Regions from separate parts of the Paraburkholderia sp. GAS334 genome, predicted to be linked through region 1. Evidence: riboswitches for the same ligand, from Rfam matches in the RefSeq annotation. Region 1 holds a riboswitch; the other holds the start of a gene.
What was found. A riboswitch is a leader RNA that binds a small molecule or an ion and turns the genes downstream of it on or off. The one in region 1 is predicted to bind cobalamin.
Positions count from the first base shown of each region.

Region 2: another riboswitch for cobalamin. It lies ahead of P3T21_RS12235 (CbtB domain-containing protein); the one in region 1 lies ahead of cobW (cobalamin biosynthesis protein CobW).

Region 1 covers NZ_JBNDMO010000009.1:204,891-208,594, reverse strand. The annotation lists gene cobN (cobaltochelatase subunit CobN) at 1-526, opposite strand, end outside; gene cobW (cobalamin biosynthesis protein CobW) at 533-1,615, opposite strand; cobalamin riboswitch at 1,725-1,993, opposite strand; cobalamin riboswitch at 2,069-2,295, shown strand; gene cobA (uroporphyrinogen-III C-methyltransferase) at 2,462-3,202, shown strand; gene P3T21_RS18640 (cobalamin biosynthesis protein) at 3,199-3,576, shown strand; gene cobO (cob(I)yrinic acid a,c-diamide adenosyltransferase) at 3,618-3,704, shown strand, end outside.
Region 2 covers NZ_JBNDMO010000005.1:295,051-298,754, forward strand. The annotation lists gene P3T21_RS12220 (PepSY-associated TM helix domain-containing protein) at 1-855, shown strand, start outside; gene P3T21_RS12225 (hypothetical protein) at 974-1,111, shown strand; gene P3T21_RS12230 (CbtA family protein) at 1,241-1,987, opposite strand; gene P3T21_RS12235 (CbtB domain-containing protein) at 1,999-2,208, opposite strand; cobalamin riboswitch at 2,250-2,392, opposite strand; gene P3T21_RS12240 (histidine phosphatase family protein) at 2,424-3,002, shown strand; partial or broken gene P3T21_RS12245 (AsnC family transcriptional regulator) at 3,080-3,175, shown strand; gene P3T21_RS12250 (hypothetical protein) at 3,365-3,529, shown strand; gene ggt (gamma-glutamyltransferase) at 3,634-3,704, shown strand, end outside.

The sequences.
Region 1 (3,704 bases):
GCAACGGTTGCGGCAGCGGCGGCTCGTCGCCCCAGCCCAACGCGCGATGCGCGATGCAGCGCAGAAACCGCTCCGCATTCTGCGGGCCGCCTTCGCGGAGATAACGCCATAGCTGATGACACAGCGCAGCGTCGGCGGTGCTGCGTGCGAGCAGATTCGGGTCTTCCTGAAGATCGCCCGAGAACATCGCGAGCACCTGCTGTTTGCGCTCCGCCAGTGCAACGACCTGCTCGATGCCGTATGGCCAGTAAGCCTCGCCGCCGAGGTGATCGACGACGACGACTTTCGCATGCTGCAACACGTCCTCGACGTAGAAATCGACCGACGCAGGTTGCCGGAGGAATGTGACATTCGCGAGCCTCAGGCTTGGGAAATCAGCGCCCAGACGCGGGAAAACGCTCGCGAGCAGCGACAGCGTCGTATCAGCGGAACTGAGCACGACGATATCCGCCGGTCGCTGATCGATCCGCATGACGCCGGCCGTATCGTCGACAAAGCCACCCGGCGTGGTGCGCAGCAGATGCATGTCGATTTACGCCTGTTGCACGACGTTGCGGCTGTCGCTCAAAGCGACATCGAGCGCCTGCTGCAATGCGGCCTGATCGAGGTCTTCGCCGATCAGTACAAAGCGGCTCGCGCGCGTTTCATCGGCCTGCCAGCGACGGTCGAAATAGCTGTCGAAGCGTCGTCCGACGCCTTGAATCACAAGACGCATTGCTGCGCCCGGCAATGCCGCGAAGCCTTTGACCCGGTAAATCGTGTGGCTTTCGACGAGGCTCTGCAGTGCCGCGATCGCCGCCTCACGCGACGAAACGTTCGCCTCGACCACTACCGAATCGAACTCGTCGTGATGATGATCGGCGTCGTCGGCGGAACCGTGATGGTCGTGGCGCAGATGAATGGTGTCTTCGGAAGCTGCCTCAAGACCGAGCAGTGCGTGCAGATCGAGCTGTCCCATGTGTGCACGCACAACCTTCACCTGCGGCGGGATTTCTTCACGGATCAGTGATTCCACTTCCCTTTGCCCTGCCTCGTCGAGCAGATCCGTTTTGTTCAGAATCACCAGATCGGCTGCGGACAACTGGTCTTCGAACAGTTCGTGCAACGGCGACTCGTGATCGAGATTCGGATCGGCTTTGCGCTGTGCGTCGACCGCTAGCGGATTCTCCGCGAACTGACCACTTGCCGCGGCTGGACCGTCGACTACGGTCACAACCGCATCGACCGTGAAGCTGTTTTTGATCTGCGGCCAGTTGAATGCCTGCACGAGCGGCTTCGGCAACGCAAGACCGGACGTTTCGATCAGCACGTGGTCGATCTGGTCGCGGCGTTCGACGAGTTTTTCCATCACTGGAAAAAACTCTTCCTGGACAGTGCAGCAAAGACAGCCGTTGGCGAGCTCATACAACTGGCCTTCGGCTTCACTGCCGTCTTCGTTACACCCGATGCCGCAGCCTTTGAGGATTTCGCCATCGATGCCGAGTTCGCCGAATTCGTTGACGATCACCGCGACGCGAAGGCCGCCCGCATGTTGAAGAATGTGCCGCAGCAAGGTGGTTTTGCCGCTGCCGAGGAAGCCCGTGACAATCGTGACGGGAATCTTGCGCGTCTGCATCCTGACTCCAGGGTGGTGGACTGTTGAGTAGATGGGGACGAAAAACGGCTTGCCCGGAGCAACCGGACATTCGATGAAATCGTGGACGATACGCCGCATCCCCGCGGCGTTTGCCTGTTTTTCTCGGGCCGGTATCCGGGCTGACGAAATCGCCGCTTCACCTTCCCGCGCATTTGACACGTTGCGCAGTGGACAGATACAGGCACGCTGTAATGTGCAAGTATTGAAGCCGGCTTTGCATCGCTTTTAAGCGATGCCTTCGCTTACCGTTGCGGGGGCAGCACAGGTTGGCCCGATCCGTGCAGGAAGGGCTCCCTGTTTCCCGTTTAACTGCGCGCACGGAGCGTGCGCGCGAGCACCAGAGTGCGTGCGAGTGTAGGCTTCGGCAGTGGCAACGTCAAGAAAGGGCCCGCGGCAAGGGCACTCCGGCGGGCTTTCAGGGAGTGCCTGTGATATCGTATGCGCGCGTTTGGTGCCCGCACACGCGTTCGCGTGTGCAGTTAAACGGGAAACAGGAAGCGAAGCGATTTGCTGAGCCTGTGCTGTCCCCGCAACGGTAAGCGGCCAGCGGATCATGCATCCGCACATGTCATTCAACGCCACTGCCTGCGCTGCGCAGGTGGGAAGGCGAACGGCATGCGGTCGTCAGCCCGGATACCGGCCAGACGCAAGGGGCGACCGTTGCGATCGCCGAACGCCCGATCCGCGGGGGACGGAATGAGGCGCCTGACGTGTGGCAACGCATGATTCATCTATTCGTCAAGCCGTCGATATGACGACTTCCAGGCTTTCCCTTCCCGACTGCACGCCGCGGCCTGCGCCGTGTTGCGCGCCGTGCCGTTCACTATGAGCCGCGCCTGGCTGATCGGCGCCGGTCCAGGCGACGTCGAGCTGATGACGCTCAAGGCGACGCGCGCGCTAGGCGAAGCCGACGTCGTCCTTGTCGACGATCTCGTGAATCCCGATGTGCTGCAATTCGCGCGTAAGGATGCGGAAATCGTGTACGTCGGCAAGCGCGGCGGGCAGCCGTCTACGTCGCAGTCTGGCATCGTCGAGGCCATGCTCGCGCATCTGCGCGCGGGGCGCAGCGTCGCCCGGCTGAAAGGCGGCGATCCGTTCGTGTTCGGGCGCGGCGGTGAAGAACAGCAGGCGCTGGCAGCCGTCGGCATTCACGTCGAAATCATCAACGGTATTACAGCGGGTATCGCCGCGCCCGCTGCGATCGGCATTCCTGTTACCCATCGCGATCATGCACAAGGCGTCGTTTTCGTCACCGGACACGGCGCGGGCAGCGGCGAGCCGGACTGGCGCGCGCTCGTCGCGACGCAGATGACACTGGTTGTCTATATGGGCATGCGTCGACTCAACGACATCGTCGCCGCGTTGCTGCAAGCCGGCATGCCAGCGGAAACGCCGTGCGCCGCCATCGAATCCGCCACGCGCCCCGAGCAGCGGCACGTGCGCGCGACGCTCGATACACTCGCCGCGAAAGTCGCAGAAGCCGGACTCGGCTCGCCAGCAATCGTCGTGATTGGCAGCGTGGCTGCGCTCGGCTTGCCGTATCTTCCAACTGGCGACAGCACATGAAAACGCTGACCGTCGGCATCGGAAGCAAACGCAACGCATCTGCGCAGCAGATCGAATCCGCCGTGCGCGCGGCGCTCGCGCTGGCCGGCCGTTCGCTCGACGAAGTGCTTGCGGCCGCAACGATTGATTCAAAAGCACGCGAACCCGGACTCGTCGAATTCTGCACGCGCCATGGGCTGCTGTTGCACACCTTTGCGCCCGAGCAGATCGACGCGCTAGGAGAACTGCCCACGCCTTCCGATACGGTCCGTGCGCATCTCGGCGTCGACGGCGTATGCGAACCGTGCGCACTTCTTGCATCGCCCGGCGCGAAGCTGATCGTCTCCAAAACCACGCTCGATGGCGTCACCGTCGCCATCGCATCCGCACACTGATTTCCGCGCAACACGAACGCCTCCCGGCACCAGGACACGCCATGAAGACAGATCCCGAATCGCATCAACGCATGACGCAACGCCGTCGCGAGGGTCACGAGAAAAAGCAGGCTTCGGCTACGGTCGAA
Region 2 (3,704 bases), on a different contig from region 1:
GTCGCGCGACTCAACCTGATTCCGTTCATCTACAAGCTGCACTACACGCTGCATCTGCCGTTCATGGGCAGCTTCGACACGGGCACGTGGCTGATGGGCATCGTCGGCATTGTGTGGCTGTTCGATAGCGTGATTGCGCTCGTGTTGTCGTTCCCGAGCGTGAAGGCGTGGCGCAAGTCGTTTGCGTTTCGCGTGCGGCGGGGCGGCTACGCATTGACGTTCGACCTGCACCGCTCCGGCGGCGTCTGGATCTGGGGCGTGCTCGCGATTGTCGCGCTGACTTCGGTCTCGATGAATCTCTCCGATCCGGTGGTGCGCCCGATCCTTTCGACGGTGTCGACGCTCACGCCGACGCCTTTCAACAATCCCGAACTGAAACGTCGCGGCGAGCCCGGCAACGTATCGCTCACGGCTGAGCGCATCGTGCAGATGGCAGCGCAGGCGGGCCGCGAACGCGGGCTCAAGTCGCCGCCGGGCGCGCTGTATTACGTGCCGTCGTTCAATGCATACGGTGTGGGATTCTTCGCGCCGGGCCACGATCACGGCGACGCCGGTCTCGGCAACGCGTGGCTGTACTACAACGCGAATACCGGCAAGCTGGCAGGCGGATCGATACCCGGCAAAGGCTCGGCCGGCGACATCTTCATGCAGGCGCAATACCCGCTGCATTCCGGCCGGATCATCGGGATCGGTGGACGAATTCTGATGAGCTTCACCGGCATCGCGGTGGCGATATTGAGCGCAACCGGGCTGATGATCTGGCTGAAGAAGCTCGGTGCGCGCCGCCGTTCTGCGGCGGCTGCAGCTGCGGCGTCCCGCTCGGGCGTCACGCGGGAGTCTGCTGCGCAGTCCTGACCACGCAGCACGACACACGCTGTCGCGCGGACGGCTGCGAAGCTCTGTGGCTTGATACGCGGGCACGCCGTGCCGCCCTTCCACATGACGTAGCTATCGTCGACATCCAGGTCATCTCGTGTCTTCTGTTGCAGCATTCAAACTGGTATTGCTCTCGCTCGTCGCGATCATCGGACTCGAGCTCCTTGCGGAACGTCTGCGTCTGCCGCCAGCCGCCGCGTTATTGGAAGTGTCGGCGCGGCTTGCGCGCGGTTGAGCGGCGAGCGGCGGGATACGCCAGAAGAAGACGGGGGAGAAACGCAGACAGTTGCAGGCTCAGGCGTTGCCTTCCGGCTGAACCGCCTGGGCCCGTATCAAACGACATCAAAGCGACATCAAAGCGACATCAAGGCAACGCGGATGTCCTGGCTTCGCCCGCGCGAAGTTGCGCGCGTTCGCTGCGTTCGACGAGCCAGCCGAACAGCAGCCCGATCGTCGTCCAGATGATCAGCTGCATGCCGATCGCCGCAATGCGGAAATGCCACAGCAGCGTGGCCGGGAAGGTCTGCGGCACCTCGTTGATCACCGGCATCGCGATCTGCACGGCCGCGATGATCGCGACGTACACCCCACCGCCGATGATCGCCGCGTTCCACTGACCGAAGCGCGCAACCGCGCGTCGCCGCACCTTCAGCGAAAACACCAGCGCAACCAGCGATATCGCGATCATCAGGAAGAAGAGCCCGGTGCGCGAGCCGATCGTTTCGGGGTCGCCGATGGAAGGCGGATTAGCCGGATACTTGAGATTCGGCACGATTACGAGCGCGATAAACGCCGCCGCTGCGAGCATCGCGGACAGCGCCCGCGCGCCCAGCTTGCCGACGCGGCCATACGCATACGCGAAGGTCAACGCGAAGAGTCCGCCGAATGCCGCGCCGTACACGACCACGCCAGTCAACAGGCCGAGACCCGCCTGCGTTTCGCGACTGACAAGTTCAGGCTCCGGCGCTTCGCCACGCGCCGCTGCGGCTTTCTCTTCGAATGTAATTGCCTGCTCGACCGCGGGTTCGCCGGCGAAGCGGGCGAATGCGAACGTGAGGAGTCCCGCGGCGATGCCTGCAAGCATGCCGCGTACCAACAGTTTGCCTACCATGTGTGCCCCCGTTAGTGGCAGGGGAAGCCGAGCAGATGGCGGCCGTCGTGGACGAATTCGTGAACCATCATGCCAGGGACGAGCGACGTCGCCCCTTGTTCAGCGCCGACAAAATACAGCGCAAGCAAAAGCAGCAGGCCACCGAAGATGACCCACGGCAGCAGTTCGCGCAGGGGGATCAGTGCAGGTTGAGCGGCCGGCGTGAAAACGGTGTCAGTCATGATGAATCTCTCCAGGGGTTACGCGCCCCGACAGTCGACTAGAAAAGGGATGACTCGAAGCTCAGGTCTGGCTTTCGGCTCTATGCTGAGCCGATTACAGTGGCGCGACCGCGCCGGGCTTACACCGGCTTCCGCGCTTCGGTGACGCTATTCTACGCGCTAAACTTCGCCGCGCCAGCGTGATGAACGCTACGCCTCCGACAAAGGGACACGAGATGCAGACACGGTTGCTGCTGGTCAGCCACGCGGCGACGCGGGCGATGCGCGTGGGCGCTTTCCCGGCCGACGATCCGCTCGATGCGCGCGGCCTGGCCGAGATCGAGGCGTGGCGCGAGCGGGCGCAGATCGTCGCTCAAGCCGCGCGCGTCTTTCGCAGCGACGCGACCTGCGTCCGCGAAATGGCTGAAGCGCTTGGGTTGAAGACGGAAGCCGCGCCCGCGCTGGCCGATGTCGATTGTGGCGAGTGGCGCGGCCGAAGGCTCAGCGATCTCGCCGCCGAAGAACCGGATGCGCTCGCCGCATGGACGCGTTCGCCCGACGCCGCGCCGCCTGGCGGCGAGTCCTTCGGCATGGTCCTCGCCCGCGTCGGCGCGTGGCTCGACGCGCTTCAGCCTGCACACGACGGCGACGCTTTAGTCGCGATCACGCATGCGGTGGTGATCCGCGCGGCGATCATTTACGCGCTGGGCGCACCGGCCTCAGCGTTCAGGCGGATCGAGATTGCCCCGCTGTCGATTGTCGAATTGCGGCGTTCGCGGGACAGAAGCTGGGTCTGGTGGCCGGGCCACGCCTGAAATCTGAGGGGAGGGAGTGGGAAGCGGAACTGCAGAAGAGAGAACATGCCTTCGTACCCGCTGGGCGCTACGTCCGACGCGAGAAGCTGTACCGGATTGCCGGGACCCGCCACAGCCGCTCGATGTTCGCGGTGCGCTGCATGAAGAGCGTGCCTTCGGTGCAGATTGGGTAAGGTGGCGATAGCTTGACCTTCGCACCGCCCTGGCGCGCGTTGCCGCAACGTGGTGCACCGCCCGTCAAGGCAACGGCCAGCAATTGTCACCGGCACCCCCACAGGCAAGCCCCGACGCTCATCGGCATGGAGCTTGCATAGCCGCTCGCATCGCGTCCCTCACGGACGCCCGACGAGCGGATCTCTCCCATGCTGCGCGACGAAGCGCCCTATAAGGCAATCCTCGATCACATTCGCTGGACCCCTGCGCCCGTACTGTACGCGCAGCGACATGGGCTGCTGGAACAGGACGCCGCCGTGTTCCCGACCTCCGCCGACAGCGTCGAAAGCGCCGCTGCCGCGGCGTTTCCTTGAGCCGCCTGATGCATCACCGAGGTTGTCGCGACCTGAGGAATTCCTCAGGCGCATTTGAGGCGCGCCCGATTTCTGGCGCAGAGGCCGGCCTTTAGGCTCGCATGATGCACAACCCGAACGAAACGCCCGCGCGTACGACGCGCCCCGTCAGCCGCGCCGAACGCGGCATGGTCGC